Regions from separate parts of the Vibrio parahaemolyticus genome, predicted to be linked through region 3. Evidence: riboswitches for the same ligand, from Rfam matches in the RefSeq annotation. Region 3 holds a riboswitch; each other region holds the start of a gene.

Region 1 (6,481 bases), on a different contig from region 3:
ACATTCATATCTTGGGTATCTGTGGCACGTTTATGGGCGGCGCAGCAATTTTAGCGCGTCAATTAGGGCATAAAGTGACGGGTTCTGATGCCAATGTTTACCCACCGATGAGCACATTGCTAGAGTCTCAAGGTATTGAAATTATTGAAGGCTTCGACCCGTCTCAACTCGATCCTCAACCTGACCTTGTGGTGATTGGTAACGCGATGAGCCGTGGCAATCCGTGTGTTGAGCATGTACTTAATAGCAACATGCGTTACACCTCAGGACCACAATGGCTGAACGAATTTTTACTGCATGACCGTTGGGTGCTGGCTGTCTCCGGCACACACGGCAAAACGACCACTTCGAGCATGCTGGCGTGGATACTCGAAGACTGTGGTTATCAACCTGGTTTCCTCGTTGGTGGCGTGTTGGGTAACTTCGGTGTGTCGGCTCGTTTGGGCGAAAGCATGTTTTTTGTTGTTGAAGCGGACGAATATGACAGTGCTTTTTTCGATAAGCGTTCTAAGTTTGTGCATTACCATCCTCGCACTTTAATCATGAACAACCTTGAGTTCGATCATGCTGACATCTTCGATGATCTAGAAGCGATCAAGCGCCAATTCCATCATTTAGTACGAACGGTACCGGGCAATGGTTTGATCTTAGCACCGAAGCAGGATCAAGCTTTGGCGGATGTATTAGAGCGTGGCTGTTGGACGGAAAAACAGTTCTCTGGTGAGGATGGTGACTGGCAAGCGCACAAATTAGTGCTTGATGGCTCAAAATTTGAAGTTGCTTTGCAAGGCGAGAAGGTCGGTACCGTCGAATGGGATTTGGTGGGTGACCACAATGTGGATAATGCACTGATGGCGATCGCTGCCGCACGACACGTTGGTGTAACGCCAGAACTTGCTTGTCAGGCGTTGGGTCGTTTTATCAACACTAAGCGTCGTTTAGAGCTCAAAGGTGAAGAACAAGGCATCACGGTTTACGATGATTTCGCGCATCACCCTACGGCAATTGAACTGACACTGGGCGGTTTGCGTAACAAAGTGGGTGAAAAACGTATCCTTGCTGTATTGGAACCTCGCTCTGCCACCATGAAGCGTGGTGTTCATAAGAATACTCTCGCGGCTTCGCTACACAGCGCAGATGAAGTGTTCTTATTCCAGCCAGACAACATCGAATGGTCGGTGCAAGACATTGCTGATCAATGCAAGCAGCCAGCGTTTGTCGATGCCGATATAGATAACTTTGTGGCTAAAATTGTCGAACGTGCTCAGCCTGGAGACCAAATTCTGGTAATGAGTAACGGTGGCTTTGGTGGTATTCACGGAAAACTTCTTGAGCAGTTAAAACTAAAAGCCTGATTGATATGCACAACAAAATACAACCCTCTCAGAAAAAAGCCATCACGTTGGCATTAACGGGTGCCTCTGGTGCTCCTTATGGCCTTCGTCTTTTAGAATGTTTGGTCGCGGCGGATTATCATGTCTACGTTCTGATTTCTTCGGCGGCTCGCGTTGTGATGGCAACAGAGCACAACCTTAAGCTGCCAAGTGGGCCAGACGCCGCAAAGCAAGCGCTGGTGGAACATCTCAACTGTGATCCAAATAACATCACTGTTTGTGGTAAAGATGACTGGTTCTCACCGGTAGCGTCTGGCTCAGCGGCACCAAAGCAAATGGTGGTTTGCCCATGTTCAGCAGGAAGTGTTGCGGCGATCGCGCATGGCATGTCGGACAACTTGATCGAACGGGCGGCTGATGTGGTAATGAAAGAACGCGGGCAACTGTTGCTCGTGGTTCGTGAAACGCCATTTTCAACGCTGCATCTTGAGAACATGCACAAGCTATCGCAAATGGGCGTCACCATCATGCCAGCGGCCCCGGGCTTCTACCATCAGCCAAAGAGCATTGAAGACTTAGTGGATTTTATGGTGGCGAGAATTCTCGACCACTTAGGTATTGAGCAAGGTTTAGTGCCTCGTTGGGGCTATGACCAGCGCTCGTGAGCTGATTGTGTAACCACTCAAATACCTTTACAATCCATCCAACTCATCGGGGAGCAAACCCATTTTGCATTGAGTCAATCAATGCATTTGGGCGCTGAGACCTAAGTGCTTTACTAGGGACCCGTATTACCTGAACCAGATAATGCTGGCGTAGGAATTGAGTCTGGATATTGGAAATCCTTAATAGCCGCCTCAAACCCTGTGCCGCTCAACTTATTTCTCTGAAATACTCATGGAGAGCGAGCAGTGAAAACCACTCTAAATCTGATTGCCCTAGCTGCAATCACTTCTACTTCAGCGTTTGCCGCTGAAAACACATTAACCATCTATACCTACGACTCTTTTGCCGCAGATTGGGGGCCGGGTCCTAAAATCGAGCAAGCTTTTGAAGCAAAATGTGGCTGTGACGTTAACTTCGTAGCGTTGGACGATGGTGTGTCGATCCTGAATCGTCTTCGTCTTGAAGGCGGTAATAGTAAAGCCGACATCGTGTTAGGTTTGGATAACAACCTGATGGCAGAAGCGAAGAAAACCGGTCTGCTTACCGAGCACAATGTGGATACGGCCAACACAGTGTTACCAAACGGTTGGAGCGATACGACGTTTGTACCGTACGATTACGGCTACTTCGCGTTTGTGTACAACAAAGAGAAACTGGCTAATCCGCCGAAAAGCATGAAAGAGCTGGTGGAAACGCGCGACGATTTGAAAGTGATTTATCAAGATCCGCGTACGTCAACGCCGGGCCAAGGTTTGATGCTGTGGATGAAATCCATTTATGGCGACGATGTGACGCAAGCGTGGCAGAAGCTAGCAAGCAAAACCGTAACGGTCACGAAAGGTTGGTCAGAAGCGTATTCCATGTTCCTTAACGGCGAGTCGGACTTGGTGCTTTCTTATACCACGTCACCTGCGTACCACTTAATTGCGGAAAACGATTCAAAGTTTGCGACGGCGAATTTTGCTGAAGGCCACTACATGCAAGTTGAAGTAGCCGCCAAAGTGAAAGGGTCAAAAAATTCAGAACTTGCTGATCAGTTTATGAATTTCATTTTAAGTGATGAGTTCCAATCAGCGATGCCAACGGGCAACTGGATGTACCCAGTTACTGACGTTGAGTTACCTAAAGGTTTTGAAACCTTGAGTGTTCCAAGCAAGTCGTTGAGCTTTAGTGCTGATGAAGTGGCAAAAATGCGTAAGTCTTGGATTCGCGAATGGCAAAGCGCACTGACGTTTTAGCTGACGTTTCCTCCCTCATCTAAATGAGATAGGTTTTACCTTTGAATTCTGTTCCAAAAATAGGTTTAGGGGTCGCGATGATCATCGCGACCTTTGTTATTTCTGCCCTAGGTGCTTTGATTGTTCAAGCCCCTTCACTTTATGTGTCTGTGGTATGGGACGACCCGTATTATCAACATGTCACCAAGTTCAGCTTTTACCAAGCTTTTCTTTCCACACTGCTCAGTGTTGGTTTTGCCATTCCAGTTGCGCACGCACTTTCGCGTCGCCAATTTTGGGGTAAATCATTACTGCTTAAGCTATTTGCATCGACACTGGTTTTGCCGGTTTTGGTTGGTGTTTTTGGGCTATTAGCGATTTATGGCAACAGCGGTTTGTTAGCGCAGTGGCTGCAAGGTTTCGACACCAAAATCCCATTTTCTATTTATGGTTTGAATGGCATCTTACTTGCCCATGTGTTCTTTAATTTACCTTACGCGGCACGCTTGCTGCTGCAAGCCTTGGAGTCTATCCCTGCTGAGCAACACAAGCTGTGTGCGCATCTTGGTATGAGCCATTGGGATAAGTTTCGCTGGGTGGAGTGGCCGCGTTTAAGGCAGCAACTTCCTCACGTTTGTGGCTTGGTATTTATGTTGTGCTTCACCAGTTTTGCCACTGTGATGGCGCTGGGTGGCGGGCCAAAATCCACCACTATTGAGCTAGCCATCTATCAAGCGATTAAGTTTGATTTTGATTTGCAAGCTGGTGCGTTATTAGCGTTGTGGCAGATGCTGTTGTGTGGACTACTTGCGATTGGAGTACAGAAGTTAACAAAGCCTGTTGCTATCAGTGCTGGCAGCACATCGGTACAGCAATTTTTAACGAAGGATCATGGGTGGTCAAAAGCATGGGATAGCTTTTGGATCATAGGTGCCTTTTTACTGGTGATACCGCCGTTACTGATGGTGTTACTGAGTGGTATCAACCAACAAGTTTGGACGGTGTTAACCGATGAACGTTTTTGGTCTGCGTTATCTAACTCGCTCAAAGTTGCAGGGTTAGCCAGTGCGCTTGCGGTCGCTGCGGGAGTGTCTATATTGTTGACCAGTCGCCGTTGGCGTTTGCAGTATAAAAACACGCGAGCTGATCAAATAGAGTTAATCGGTACCATTATTCTAGTGACGCCGGGGCTGGTGATTAGCACTGGCCTATTCTTACTACTGCGATCATTTACCGATGTTTTTAGCTTGGCGTTTTTTGTCGTGATTTTGGTGAATGGTTTGATGGCTTTGCCTTACGTGATCAAAACGCTAGCGCAACCGATGCTGCACATTGAGCAACAGTATCAGTATGTCTGTGCCAGCTTAGGCATGCGTGGCTGGCAACGATTTAAAGTGGTGGAGTGGCAGGCGCTGCGCAAGCCGTTTGCACATGCGTTTGCGATCAGCTTTATGTTTGCAATAGGGGATTTAAGCGCGATAGCGCTGTTTGGTGGACAAGAATTTCGTACCTTACCTCTGTATTTGTTCCAGTTGCTCGGCAGTTATCAGATGGACGCCGCTGCGGTGGTGTCCGTGACGTTATTGTTGTTGAGTGTGGGCTGTTTTGCCTTGATAGAGAAAGTATTGAAAGCGAAGGAGAAAGCATAATGCTAGTGTTGGATGATGTGCAGTACACCTACCAACGTGAACTGTTTCGTTTTGAGTTGAGCATTGAACGTGGTCAGATTGTATCGTTGATGGGGCCGAGTGGGGCAGGGAAATCAACCTTGCTGGCTCTGGTTGCAGGATTCATCCATCTTGACCAAGGTGACATTTGGGTTGATGGTGAGTCGATTGTGCGCAAAGAGCCTTATCAGCGTCCTTTCTCCATGCTGTTCCAAGAGCATAACTTGTTTTCTCACTTGTCAGTGCGTGACAACATTGGCTTAGGTTTACACCCAGGGCTAAAGCTCACGGTAGACCAAAAACGTCAGGTTGAACAAGCTGCGCAGCAAGTTGGCGTTGCAGAGTACCTCGACCGTTTGCCTGAGCACCTTTCTGGAGGGCAGCGTCAACGTGTTGCCTTAGCGCGTTGTTTTGTTCAGCCTCATCCGATGTGGCTGTTGGATGAGCCTTTCTCGGCACTTGATCCAGTGTTGCGTGAAGAGATGCTGAGCTTGGTAAAAAAACTGGCTGCGGAGCGCGGAATTACCGTGTTGATGGTTACGCATCATCTTAGTGATGCCAAAGCGATTGCAAGTCACTTTGCCTTTGTTGCTAACGGAAAAGTAGAAGCGGTGGGTGAGATTGATGCCCTGACTGCCGAGCATCCCAGCAAGACCCTACAGGCCTTCGTTCGCGCCGCCGGATAATGATGAGAGATACAAAAAAGGTTGATGCGAGCATCAACCTTTTTTCTTTTCTTGAGTGGCCGTAAGCTTAACCTTGCGGCTTCACTACCATCACGTTGATTGGAGAATACTCCACAACTTTACTTGCAACCGAACCAAGCATCACTTTGTTAATTTTCGAACGCTTGTGACTTGGCATGATAATAAGGTCTGCGCCCAAACGCTCGGCGTAATCAAGAATTGTTGCGTAAGCTTTGCCTTCGGCAACGTGCACTTTGTAAATCACTTCATCATCAATGTGCTCGCTGGCAAATGCTTTTAGCTGCTGCTTCACATCTTGCTTCATTTTCGCCGCTGCGTCTTTTGGGAAGTAAGTGGCGACCATCGACATGTGAATACCTGGCAAAACAGTGAGCAGGTGGATTTCTGCGTTTGCTTGTTTTGCTTGCCACACCGCCAGTTCAACCGCTCGGTCTGAGAAGCCTTGGTCATTTAGATCAACCGGAACAAGAATTTGTTTATACATTCAATGTCTCTCACTAAGGCCCCAGATCCGCGGGGCCAAATCGGTTATGCGCTCAGTTGTTCCTTGCGAGCACGACGTTTTTGGTTCATGGCAAGTACCAGCAGAAGAATCAAGCAAGGTACAAATACCCATTCTTTCATTGGACGATCCGCGTCTTGAACGACCCATTTGATTTCCCAATCAAAGTCGATACCAGATGACTCCGCAGGGCTACCAAATTCAACCATGTCGACGACCATTTTGCCGTCGTTCTCAGTCAGCATCAGACCCATTGAAGAGATACGCTCTTCAGCCGTCGTTGCTCTGTCTTCGAATGGCAGACGTACCGTTTTCTCGACGTATTCGCCTTCGAGGTTTTGTCCGGCAACACGTAACTCAATGGATTCTCCTACATTTAGGTTTTCCG
Region 2 (6,481 bases), on a different contig from region 3:
ATGACGTGCTCGTTGTGCTCATCAGTTGATCGAAAAACTCAATCACTTGTTTCGGCGATTCGGACAAGGTAATCGCACGAACCACCGCTAAACTGGACACGCCACATTGCCAAGCTTGCTCTGCGTTTGATTGGTCAATGCCACCAATGGCCACAGTTGGATAGCCAACACTTTCACCATATGGAATGCTATCGATCAGCTTTTGATACAAAGCTAAGCGAACCAAACCTTGCGGTTTGGATGGCATTTGTTTGGTGGTGGTCGGAAAGATATGCCCCAGCGCAATGTAGCTTGGATTAATTTGGACGATACGCAGCAGTTCATAATAACCATGGGTTGATAGACCTAAGCAAATGCCTGCGGTGCTCAACTGACTCAAATTGGAATCTTCGATATCCTCTTGACCAAGATGAACCCCGAAAGCACCATGCTTGATGGCCAGTTGCCAATAATCATTAATAAAAACTTGAGCGTCATACTGACGACCGAGTTCAATTGCGCGTGCAATCTGCTGTTCTAAGTCTGGCTGATAGGGGTTTTTGATACGTAGTTGAATGGTGTTGATGCCCAATGGCAACAACCGTTCAATCCAACTGACGTCGTCCACGACCGGATAGAGCCCCAAACTCTGTTTGCTCAGATGAGGAAAGTTAACCGACTGTCCGTGTGATGACCAACCTACTTTGATGCCTAAACGACAATCTTCTAAGACTGGTGTAGGAAAATCAGCAAACTGAGACGCCCACTCCTGCTTAACCATTGTTTCACCATTAATGAGTGTTTCACGTGAAACATTCGTCATTGGGCGCGCTAAGGTTAAAGCATCTTCAATAGGGAAATCGAGAGCAAGCAGCGTTACCATCCACGCTAGGTGTTGATCGGTTTGAAGAGTTGTAGTTCTAGAAGTAGAAGCAACTGACAGAGCTCTTATTTCATCATTAATCGGATGGCGCCAGATATCCAACACGTCTGCGCTTGTCGTTTTAACAGAATCATCGTGCTTAGACTCTACGTCTTCAATACCAATAAAAATGGCCGAGGATGGTTGTTGGCGACATTCTGAAACCGATAGACCTGATTGGTAGTAAAGCACAAAATCGGCAGTCTCTGCTTCCTCACATACGTCAATCAGATCGGTACCTACACGAAAGGTATTTTGCCCAAGAACAAGTTGAATAAATTGAGTCGGGCTTACGCCCAACTCAATCTCATCAATACTAAAACCCTGTTCTTTCGCCAACAATAAACACTGCTGAACAGATCCTGTCAGCGGAATTAACGACGACGGAATAAGGATTTTAGTCATTGCTCATCCGCCTCAGCGTGCACGGCTGGGTGATAAAGCTCGGAACCTGTCGCGCGAAACTCTTCAGACTTCTTACGCATGCCTTCCAGCGGGTCATCTAACATCTTGATAGATATCGCCTGATCCGCGGCAACTTGCTCTGTATCTTTGGCATACTCTCTGACTTCTTGAGAAATCTTCATTGAGCAGAATTTAGGGCCGCACATTGAGCAGAAGTGCGCTACTTTTCCAGACTCTTGCGGCAGCGTTTCATCATGAAATGCACGTGCGGTATCGGGGTCTAAAGCGAGGTTAAATTGGTCTTCCCAGCGGAATTCAAAACGCGCCTTTGATAAAGCATTGTCACGAACTTGTGCTCCCGGATGCCCTTTTGCTAAATCCGCAGCATGCGCAGCTAGCTTGTAGGTGATCATACCGGTTTTAACATCTTCTTTATTTGGAAGCCCCAAGTGCTCCTTAGGGGTCACGTAGCACAACATAGCGCAGCCATACCAACCAATCATCGCCGCACCAATACCGGATGTAATATGGTCATAACCCGGAGCTATATCTGTCGTTAGAGGACCCAAGGTGTAGAACGGCGCTTCATGACAGTGTTCCAACTGTTGGTCCATATTTTCTTTAATCATATGCATTGGAATATGGCCAGGGCCTTCAATGATGACCTGTACATCATATTCCCATGCGATTTTCGTCAACTCGCCGAGCGTACGCAGCTCTGCAAATTGCGCTTCATCGTTCGCGTCTGCAACCGAGCCAGGACGCAAGCCATCACCAAGAGATAGAGCGACATCGTACTTCGCACAAATTTCACAGATCTCGCGGAAATGGGTGTATAAGAAGCTTTCTTGGTGATGCGCTAGACACCACTTAGCGATAATCGAGCCACCACGCGAAACAATACCCGTCACTCGTTTCGCCGTCATTGGAACATAGCGAAGTAGTAAACCAGCATGGATAGTAAAGTAATCAACACCCTGCTCTGCTTGTTCGATTAACGTGTCGCGCATGACTTCCCAATTCAGGTTCTCAGCAATGCCATTTACTTTCTCCAAAGCCTGATACATAGGAACCGTACCAATTGGCACCGGGCTATTGCGTAAAATCCATTCGCGAGTTTCATGAATGTTACGGCCGGTAGAAAGGTCCATCACGGTATCGCCACCCCAGCGTGTCGCCCAGACAAGTTTTTCCACTTCTTCTTCGATTGAAGACGTGACCGATGAGTTACCAATATTGGCATTCACCTTAACTAAGAAGTTACGGCCAATAATCATTGGTTCAGATTCTGGATGATTGATATTCGAAGGAATGATGGCGCGACCTTCTGCGACTTCTTTACGAACGAATTCTGCAGTAATGTCTTTAGGTAGATTTGCACCGAAGCTTTGGCCGGGATGCTGCTGAGTCAGCACGTCATCGCGATATTGAGCGCGCCCCATGTTCTCACGCAGTGCAATGTATTCCATTTCCGGAGTAACAATGCCTTTGCGAGCATAGTGTAGTTGAGTGACGCATTTTCCGGCTTTAGCTCGTCGAATACGTGGTAAGTTGCCATAACGCAAATCATCTAAGGTTTCATCGTCAAGACGCTCTTTTGCGTAAACAGAGCTCACATCTTCAAGGATTTCAGTATCATTGCGTTCTTCAATCCACCCTTCTCTAAGCTTTGGTAAGCCACTGTAAAGGTCGATAGCGTAATCTGGATCGGTATACACACCAGAGGTGTCATAAACACGTACAGGCTCATTAGGCTCAAAAATTGGAGCCTCTTTGGTGCCACCAATTAGGCTATCAGCCAAAGAAATTTCACGCATTGGCACTCGGATGTCAGGACGAGAACCCTCTATATACACTTTGGTTGAGTTTGGGTACGGCTGTACCGAGAGAGTATCAATAAACTGTTTTGCTTCCAGTCTCGCTTGTTTGCGACTCGACATAGCATTTTTCCTTGCTTGTTATTCTAGATAAAAAGTATTGGGATAAAAATGCTTGGCGGATAGATGCGACAAGAGGTGTCGAATTATGGACGATTAGAGTTCAGGTGCTCACTCTTTGTCTATTACTGCATTCGACGTTTTGATAGGTTAGCCAGACGTTGTCTGGTGTAGGTATCTTCTCTTGTTCCCTTCGCAGATATTAATCTGATCAGGTTCAACGGATCCCGAATTAACGGTCTCAGCCTTATGGCACTCCGACAAGTGAAGCCAGTATATAAAAACGGCTTGGTTAAACCAAGCCGACCTGATTACATTTTCGTTACTTTTGCTAGCTACGCATCAATAATTGGAAACCGATCCAAGCCGCCGAGATACTCAGAACAACATTCAATAAGATGTTTAAACCCATTTTAAAGAACGCACCTTGCTGCATAAGCAGTACGTTATCCATAGAAAATGTTGAAAAGGTGGTAAGCGCACCGAGGAAGCCTAGACCAATCACTTGTCTCCATGGTTCAGTTGCTAATATTTCACTTTCAAATGCCGCAATGAGCAACCCCATGATGAAAGAGCCTACAACGTTAACAGTCAGCGTACCGTAAGGGAAACCTCGTCCGAAAAGTAAGACACAAAATTCAGACACTAAATATCGAGAACACGCACCGATTGCCCCACCGAGTGCGATAAAGCCTAAAATAGAAAACTGCCCCATAATTCCCCCAATAAGTTCTGATGATATTGTAATCAAAATCACTCAGCTATCGGTAACACAATCTTAGAATTCGACAATATAATCGCTTTAAAACCACTGAAATATTTAAAAGTTACAGGAGTCACTTTTACATACGTTCCAAGCAATTTTTCATAGGAAGAACCCTTACGGGAATTTGCCGTTTAGATAAACATATCTCGTTTAAGTACTACTTGAAGAAAATGCTGATTCGTTATGGATAGCCTCAATAATATCGACTTTAAAAAGCTCGCAAGTCAGCAAAAATCTATTCAGATGAAAATGAAATACTGGCCCTTGCTCAATTCAAAGATGGGCACTCACGCACACAAATCGCCAAGTTTCTCAAGGTAAGCCGAACCAGTGTCAATAAGTGGGTTCAGACCTTTCTTTAAGAAGGGACGAAAGAACGGCAAAGAAAAGCCAAGAAGAGGAAGACCACCACTCTTAACTTCCGAGCAAAGAGAATAGTTGAGCCAATACACAAAAGATAAAGCCAATGATACACAAGGCGAACGACTGACTGGTGCCGACATCCAGAAAGAATTTGGTCAGCACTACCACTCTGATTCTATCTATTACCTGCTCGATCACATGGGCTTTTCATGGATAACTTCCCGTTCCCCCCCCCAAACAATCTCAACTAACACAAGAGGATTTGAAAAATTCAAAATCGAAACGATCCTTAAAATCCCAGAAAATATAGCACCAGATTTGGGCAATAAAACACGACAACACGCTTATGGGCTAAAAAAGGAACTCGCCCAAGAGCCGTGAAGCAATAACAATTTGAGTATGCTTATCTGTTCGGTTCAGTCTGTCCCAAAAAAGGAATTAGTGAGGCTATCATTGTCCCTGGGTTAATAAAGACATCATGATAGAGCACTTAAAACAAATATTGGCAGTCACAGAGGAGGGACGTCACGCTGTCGTTGTAATGGATGGTGCAGGATGGCATACAGAAGAAATTGCCAATGACTTTAAAATGTCAGTGTCATCAAACTTTCGCCCTATTCTCCAGAGCCAAACCCTATCGAACAAGTATGGCGTTGGTTGAGGCAACGCGATTTAGCCAATCAATATTTTACTGATTACGACGACATCATCTCCAAAGTCTGCGATGCATAGAATCGGTTTTTGGATTGCTCCAAAAGAGTCACCAAAATACATTCGTAAAAGTGAGTAGACCTAACCAGTTAATTTTCCAGATTGGTATGACTTCTCTTGGAAGGGAAAATGACAGACTCTAACACGACAAAAGCCCTGCTATTTCTAGCAGGGCTTTCAAATAAGTGGCGGAGCGGACGGGACTCGAACCCGCGACCCCCGGCGTGACAGGCCGGTATTCTAACCAACTGAACTACCGCTCCGCACTGGTTAGACCTAAGTCTAAATTTAAAGCCTGGCGATGTCCTACTCTCACATGGGGAAACCCCACACTACCATCGGCGCTATTTCGTTTCACTTCTGAGTTCGGAATGGAGTCAGGTGGGTCCAAAACGCTATGGTCGCCAAGCAAATTCTTTAATTCGGAAAGCTGTTTTTGTGTTCTCTACACATTCAATTCTGTTCTTGCTTCGAGTCCATCAAAACCCCTTGGGTGTTGTATGGTTAAGCCTCACGGGCAATTAGTATCAGTTAGCTCAATGCCTCACAGCACTTACACACCTGACCTATCAACGTCGTAGTCTCCGACAACCCTTTAGGATACTTAAAGTATCAGGGAAGACTCATCTCAGGGCTCGCTTCCCGCTTAGATGCTTTCAGCGGTTATCGATTCCGAACTTAGCTACCGGGCAATGCGTCTGGCGACACAACCCGAACACCAGAGGTTCGTCCACTCCGGTCCTCTCGTACTAGGAGCAGCCCCCTTCAATCTTCCAACGCCCACGGCAGATAGGGACCGAACTGTCTCACGACGTTCTAAACCCAGCTCGCGTACCACTTTAAATGGCGAACAGCCATACCCTTGGGACCGACTTCAGCCCCAGGATGTGATGAGCCGACATCGAGGTGCCAAACACCGCCGTCGATATGAACTCTTGGGCGGTATCAGCCTGTTATCCCCGGAGTACCTTTTATCCGTTGAGCGATGGCCCTTCCATTCAGAACCACCGGATCACTATGACCTGCTTTCGCACCTGCTCGAATTGTCATTCTCGCAGTCAAGCGGGCTTATGCCATTGCACTAACCTCACGATGTCCAACCGTGATTAGCCCACCTTCGTGCTCCTCCGTTACTCTTTGGGAGGAGACCGCCCCAGTCAAACTACCCACCAGGCACTGTCCGCAACCCCGATTAGGGGTCGACGTTAGAACATCAACACTACAAGGGTGGTATTTCAAGGACGGCTCCACACATACTGGCGTACGTGCTTCAAAGCCTCCCACCTATCCTACACATGTAGGGTCAATGTTCAGTGCCAAGCTGTAGTAAAGGTTCACGGGGTCTTTCCGTCTAGCCGCGGGTACACTGCATCTTCACAGCGATTTCAATTTCACTGA
Region 3 (6,481 bases):
ATGATTTCGGAAGCATTACCACGAATGATTAACTTGTTTGCAAGGCGGGCGATTTCGCGCGAGGTTTCAGTGCGCAGTGAACTTGCACCGCAACCGACAGGGTCGAGCACAACAATTTTACCGTTCGAGTTGGCTTGCTCGACGGCATAGCTCATGCGCGGCGTCCAAACGCTGTCTAGGGTGCCGATGTTTATCACCAAAGCGCCTGCAAACGACATCATTTCTGCCATTTCTTGCTTTGAATGCGCCATGATTGGCGAAGCTCCGATAGCCAACAAAGCGTTCGCCGTGTTGTTCATCACCACGTAGTTGGTAATGTTCACGACTAAAGGCTTTTGCTGACGCACTGCGGTTAATGCTTGAGTTATTTGTTCTATTAACATGAGATTCTCCAATTAACCTTATTGCGCGTTTAGACCTTGTTGCCAAAACGCCACTTCCATACGCGTTGCGGTTTTGAAGACCTGAATCAGGTTTTGACCGCGCTGGCTGTGGATGTCGATTTCAGCCAGCAACTGGTTAAAGTGTTCGGCCCCACTTGCCACGCCAGATTGGAACTCTTCACCGCCGTACAAGTTAATCCAACTTGCGTAAGGATTGCCTTCGAATACCGTGTTTTCATCTTCAATCAGCATTTTACCAATGACGGCGTAGCCGATGGAGCAAGGGGCGAGCGCGGCATACAAGTCAACTAAGTCGCCCGTCATTCCCGCATCCAATACGTAGCGCGTGTAAGCCACCGTGCCAAAATCTTCCGGCTCGTTTTCGAGATCCGATTCCGTTAATCCCCACTGGCCGCAGTAGGTAACATGGTGGGTAATCTCTGAATCTAAAAGCGCATGTACGCTTGGTAGTGCGCGGCGCATGTCGTCTAACGTACGTGCTTTGTAGATTGCTAGCGCATAAGCTCGCGCGTACTGTTTTAGGAATAAGAAATCTTGCTTCAAGTAATGCAGAAAACAAGGTTGAGCCAGTGTGCCTTTGGCTAATTGCTGCACGAAGGCATGCTCGGTGTATTCTTGCCAATCTTGGCGGCAAGCGTCGATCAAATCTTGGTATTTCATAATGGGGCAGCCTCGTAATTAGTCAAAGCTCGGTACGTAATCTTTTGCTTTTGGTAGCGTTTCGATGATTTTTTGTGAGTACATGAACTCGGCGTAATCGTCGTAGCGTTTTAGGTCAACTGCCGATGGGCGAAGCGCGAAACGAGTTAACGTGTCATTCCAAGCGCGTTGGTTGAGCTCGTTGTTTAGCGTGTCTGGTGAGTAAGCTACAAACTCTTTCCAGGACTCTTTCGGATGGTTGACGATGTAAGTGGTCGCTTGCTCCAGCGCTTTGTTGAACGCTTTGATAGCGGCTTTGTCGTAGGTTTTTGCATTCGCCACAAACACCAGTTCGTCATACGCTGGTACGCCGTGCTCTTCTGGGAAGAAGGCTTTGGCTTTGTAGCCTTCTAGCGCAAGTTGGTTGGTTTCGAAGTTGCGCAAGCCGCCCCAAATAGCGTCTACTTTACCGGATGCGAGAGAGGAAGAGAGTGCCCAACCGACGTTGATGATTTGCACGTCAGAAAACTTCACGTTCTCCTGCGCAAGCATGGTGCCGATTGTCGCCTCTTCGTTACCTGCGATCGCAATACCGATCTTCTTGCCTTTAAGGTCGCCAAGGTTGTCGTTCTTGCCGTTGTCCAACACCATCAATGTGTTGAGGGGGGTAGCAATCAAGGTCGCAGAGCGAATTAATGGCAAGCCAGCCGCTACGTCGATGGTTAAGCTCGGCTGGTATGAAATCGCCATATCGACTTTGCCAGCCGCAACTAGTTTGGGTGGTGTGCTTGGGTCGGCGGGTTCTTGGATATTGACCTTCAAACCTTGCTGTTTAAAGTAGCCGCGCTCTTGTGCGATCACGATAGGGCCATGGTTCGGGTTAACGAACCAATCCAGCATTAAAGTAAGCTCTTTTTCGGCAGCAAGTACGTTAGTTGAAACCATTGAAGCGAGCAGAGTAGCAGCGCTCATGAGTTTGTTTTTATTCACGGGGTTCTTCCTTTTTCTTTCCCTATTTGTTTTCCCAGGGAATGGCTTTTTTCAGTAATTTGTCAGTGGTGAAATAGAGTGCGATAGACAGCGCGGCGAGAATAAACAGTGCCGCGAACATCTCATCGATGATCATGCGAGCGTTGGCTTGCAGCATCAGATAGCCCAAGCCCTCACTTGAGCCGACCCATTCACCTACCACGGCACCAATCGGCGCAATAACCACGGCAACACGAATACCAGACGCTAACGTTGGCAGGGCGGCAGGTAGTTGAATATGGCGCAGTAATTGCCATTTCGATGCGCCCATGGTTTTGGCAAGATCGAGGTAACCAGTTGGTGTATTGCGTAAACCGTCGTAGCAGCATGTCGTGACGGGGAAAAAGATGATGATCGCCGCCATTACTACTTTCGATGCAATGCCGTAACCCAGCCAAAGCATGAGCACTGGCGCGATAGCAAATACTGGAATTGCTTGGCTAGCGATAAGAATCGGCAATAGCCAGCGTTTGAGCGGCTCGAACATCAGCATTTGCAAAGCGAATAGCAAACCCATCGATAAGCCGAGTGCGAGGCCAAGTAGGATCTCTTGTGCAGTGACCCAAGTGTGTTTGAGTAGCACGTCGTATCGAGTGATTAATCTATCCAATACTTCAATTGGCGAAGGCAAGATGAAGTTTGGCATGTCAAACACCACTACAATGAGTTGCCACAAACCTAAGATCACCGCTGCGCTGATCAGCAGACGCAACGCCGGATGAGTTACGCGTTCCTTTTTACTAATACGCGCCGAAACGGAGTTGTACTGAGTCATATCACTCATAGTCTTTCTCCAACTGATCCAAAATCGCTTGCTGCAATGTTGCGCATTCTCCATCAAGTAGGCGAGGTGGTGGCGAATCAGGTACATCAAGGTGCAGTGCTTGAGCAGGCGTGCCTTGCAACACATAGAGTTGGTGTGCCAATCGCACTGCTTCTTGTGGATCGTGCGTAATCAAGACAACGGTTTTGTCCTTTAGTAACTCGGCAGAGAGAGTTTGCAATTTGTGGCGAGTCACGGCGTCCAATGCTGAGAAAGGTTCATCCATCAAAACCAAAGGCTTGTCTTGCATCAGAGTGCGAGCAAGGGCTACGCGCTGTCGCATACCTCCAGAGAGTTGAGCGGGTTTGGCGTAAGCGTAATCTGCCAACCCAACGTGCTCTAACAAGTTGAGAGCGCGTTGTTTCTCATCCGCTGAATTTGAGTAGGCGTGAGAAAAGCGCGAGCTGAGGCAGACGTTATCCAGCACGTTAAGCCACGGTAGCAATAAATCCTGCTGAGCCATGTAAGCGACACGGTCATGCAGTGCGGCGCCATCGGTTGTGATGAGTTCGCCATGCCAGTCAACTTGGTCATCCAGTAGGCCAGCTAAGTAACGCAATATCGTGGTTTTTCCGCAGCCACTTCGCCCGAGTAATACCGTCCATCGACCGATAGGAATGACCATGTTCACTTTCGCTAAAGTCGGTGTTTGGCTGTCTTTGTATTGCAAACTGGCGTCGGAAAGCTGAATGCCAATCGCGTTAGCGAACATAGGTATGACCCGCAAAGAAGTGATGTACTGGTCCGTGACCTTTCCCCACTTCCAATTCATCCGCATGAGCGATGGCTTGGCTGATGTACTGTTTTCCTAAATGCACAGCTTTGTGCAGGTTGTTGCCTTGACCAAGGTAAGACGCAATAGCGGAAGACAGTGTACAGCCCGTACCGTGGGTGTTTTGGGTCGGAAAACGCTTGGCGCTGATTAACTCGACACTGTTTTGCATGATCAGCAGATCGTTGCTGTTTTCATCTTCTACAAGGTGACCGCCTTTGAGCAGAATGGCTTTGGCACCAAGCGCACGAAGGTCGTCAATCATGTCACTCATTTCTGCCTCAGATTGAGGTACAGGCTTACCTGTCAGTGCTGCACCCTCTGGCAGGTTAGGAGTGATGATGTCTGCCAGAGGAATTAGTTCTTCTTTTAATGTGCTGATTGCTGATTGCTCAAGTAGCAAATCGCCGCTGGTGGCGACCATGACGGGATCTATCACAAGATGTTTAGGCTGGTACTGTCTGATCTTGCTGGCCACCACTTTGATGATGTTCGAATCCGCCAGCATGCCGACTTTTACCGCCACAATATTGAGATCGGTAAACACCGCATCGAGTTGGCTTTCAACGTGATCAAGTGGGATAGGGAAAATGGCAGAAACGCCTTGTGTGTTTTGCGAAGTGATGGCGGTAATGACCGAGCATGCAAAACTGCCTGTTGCCGACATCGCTTTGATGTCTGCTTGAATACCTGCGCCGCCGCCACTGTCGGAGCCTGCGATGGTCAATACGATAGGGGTAGGTAAGGCTGGCGTCTGATGTGAATAAGGCTGTGATTGCTGTGTCATGGTCGCTCCTATTACAAGACGTATAGGAACTGACTTTGACCGCTGTGGGCAGATCGATTGTTCGATCGTTTCACTCGCCAAAGAGAGGCGGCGAAAGGCAAAGTGTGCATAGTTCCCTACGTCAGTGCTAACTGAATCAGGTTCAACGGGTCTCGAATTTCGATCTCAGCCTACGCTTATCACGTGGCCCCCCGACTATTTCGCTCGGATGATAACAGGACGCTAACTCAAGAGATACGTTTTTTGAGAGTAATTATTATTGAGTATTCAATTATGCGAAGTGAGGGATAGAGTAAGCTTCTTAATACTTTGTTGCGCGGAATTTTCCAGTGCAACGCTCTGATGAAAGAGCAGAAACTGGAATATTAAATAAAGAGTCGTGGTCTCTTTTGGCAAGGATTAGCATAAAACAAGGTTAAAAAACTGTTAAGATTTAACGCGTTGCCAATTTAACTTTACGGAATTTATCGGAAGTTATTTAGGAAGGCTAAGACGATCATCGAGCAAGGAGACTTCATGCTTAATTCTGTAACAGCGAAGGCAGTGATCGATCATGCTCTCTTTTTAGGAGCTGATTTCGCTGAGCTATTCGTTGAACATCACCAAACCAACACCGTCCAGATCGCATCTGGTGAGGTGGATAATGTAAATTCAGGTATCGATTTTGGTATCGGTATTCGCCTCTTCTTCGGTCACAAAGTGCTTTACGGTTACACCAACAGCACGGACGAAACCGAACTAAAACGCGTGACATCACTGCTTGCAGCGAAAGACAAGCGTGAGCAAATCGCGTCAGCGGGTTCTTTGAATTTGAACCGATACCCAATCCAACATGGTTGCAGCATGCCGCTAAGTAAGGATGCTAACCTAGATTCAAAAATCGCATTTCTATTGAAAGTTGACCAAGCTGCGCGTGCAGAAAGTGAATACATCAGCCAGTTCATTGGTAGTGTGCTTCAGCGCGAGCAGCAAGTGTCTATCTTCAACTCAGAAGGTTTGCATGTAGACGATACGCGTCACTACATTCGTGTTGCGGGTAACACAGTTGCCCAGAAAGGCAATGAGCAATCTTCTGGCATGGAAGGCCCGGGGGCACTTGCTGGTTGGGAATTCAGTGAGCAGATCGATGCGAAAGAGCTGGGTCAAACTATCGCGCAGCAAGCGCTGGTGAAATTGGGCGCGGATGCTTGTCCATCGGGTGAAATGCCTGTGGTAATTGGTAACGGCTTTGGCGGCGTTATCTTCCACGAAGCGTGTGGCCACCTGCTAGAAACCACTTCGGTTGCGAAGAAGGCGTCGGTATTCCACGACAAAATGGGTGAGATGATCGCTCATACTGCAGTAAACGCAGTAGATGACGGCACGATGACCAACGAATGGGGCTCAATCCACGTTGATGACGAAGGTTTGCCAACGCAGCGTACCCAACTGATCAAAGACGGTAAGCTAACTAGCTTTATGGTCGACAAAATGGGCGGCATGAAGACAGGTTACGAGCCAACAGGCTCTGGTCGTCGTCAGAACTACAAGTTTGCACCAACCTCACGCATGCGCAATACCTTTATCGAAGAAGGCGAGCATTCACTCGATGATATGCTTGCGGGAATCGAACGCGGTATTTACGCCAAGAAGATGGGTGGTGGCTCCGTTCAACCTGGGACGGGCGAATTTAACTTCGCTGTTCGTGAAGCGTATTTGATTGAAAATGGCAAAATTACCAAGCCTTTGAAAGCGGCGACACTGATCAGCACTGGTCCTAAAGTATTGAAAGAAATCAGTATGGTCGGTAAGGACATGGCACTTGCTCCAGGTATGTGTGGTTCAGTGAGTGGCTCAGTACCTACAACAGTCGGCCAACCAACCCTTAAAGTGGACAATATTCTGGTAGGAGGCGGTAACTAATGAGCCAAGAACAACAACTTCTTAACGCGGTTGATTATGTCCTGTCAGAAGCCAAACGCCAAGGTGCGGAAGCGGACGTGATTGTGAACCGTAACAGCAGCTTTTCGCTGAAAGCAAACCAAGGC

What was found. Region 3 has a riboswitch for thiamine pyrophosphate ahead of thiD (bifunctional hydroxymethylpyrimidine kinase/phosphomethylpyrimidine kinase). Riboswitches for the same ligand answer to the same signal wherever they lie in the genome.
Positions count from the first base shown of each region.
Region 1: another riboswitch for thiamine pyrophosphate. It lies ahead of thiB (thiamine ABC transporter substrate binding subunit); the one in region 3 lies ahead of thiD (bifunctional hydroxymethylpyrimidine kinase/phosphomethylpyrimidine kinase).
Region 2: another riboswitch for thiamine pyrophosphate. It lies ahead of thiC (phosphomethylpyrimidine synthase ThiC); the one in region 3 lies ahead of thiD (bifunctional hydroxymethylpyrimidine kinase/phosphomethylpyrimidine kinase).

Region 1 is NZ_UHIL01000001.1:533,705-540,185, forward strand. It holds gene mpl (UDP-N-acetylmuramate:L-alanyl-gamma-D-glutamyl-meso-diaminopimelate ligase) at 1-1,355, shown strand, start outside; gene DYB02_RS02860 (flavin prenyltransferase UbiX) at 1,361-1,999, shown strand; TPP riboswitch at 2,037-2,173, shown strand; gene thiB (thiamine ABC transporter substrate binding subunit) at 2,246-3,238, shown strand; gene thiP (thiamine/thiamine pyrophosphate ABC transporter permease ThiP) at 3,280-4,866, shown strand; gene thiQ (thiamine ABC transporter ATP-binding protein) at 4,866-5,570, shown strand; gene DYB02_RS02880 (universal stress protein) at 5,638-6,075, opposite strand; gene DYB02_RS02885 (TRAP transporter permease) at 6,120-6,481, opposite strand, start outside.
Region 2 is NZ_UHIL01000001.1:154,528-161,008, forward strand. It holds gene DYB02_RS00825 (thiamine phosphate synthase) at 1-1,306, opposite strand, end outside; gene thiC (phosphomethylpyrimidine synthase ThiC) at 1,303-3,246, opposite strand; TPP riboswitch at 3,415-3,513, opposite strand; gene crcB (fluoride efflux transporter CrcB) at 3,575-3,958, opposite strand; gene DYB02_RS26060 (hypothetical protein) at 4,309-4,371, shown strand; gene DYB02_RS25855 (winged helix-turn-helix domain-containing protein) at 4,448-4,753, shown strand; gene DYB02_RS26065 (transposase) at 4,973-5,104, shown strand; tRNA gene DYB02_RS00860 (tRNA-Asp) at 5,270-5,346, opposite strand; rRNA gene rrf (5S ribosomal RNA) at 5,377-5,492, opposite strand; rRNA gene DYB02_RS00870 (23S ribosomal RNA) at 5,584-6,481, opposite strand, start outside.
Region 3 is NZ_UHIL01000002.1:859,291-865,771, forward strand. It holds gene thiM (hydroxyethylthiazole kinase) at 1-383, opposite strand, end outside; gene tenA (thiaminase II) at 402-1,064, opposite strand; gene DYB02_RS20850 (ABC transporter substrate-binding protein) at 1,083-2,033, opposite strand; gene DYB02_RS20855 (ABC transporter permease) at 2,056-2,856, opposite strand; gene DYB02_RS20860 (ABC transporter ATP-binding protein) at 2,849-3,607, opposite strand; gene thiD (bifunctional hydroxymethylpyrimidine kinase/phosphomethylpyrimidine kinase) at 3,597-4,454, opposite strand; TPP riboswitch at 4,551-4,658, opposite strand; gene DYB02_RS20875 (TldD/PmbA family protein) at 4,971-6,356, shown strand; gene DYB02_RS20880 (TldD/PmbA family protein) at 6,356-6,481, shown strand, end outside.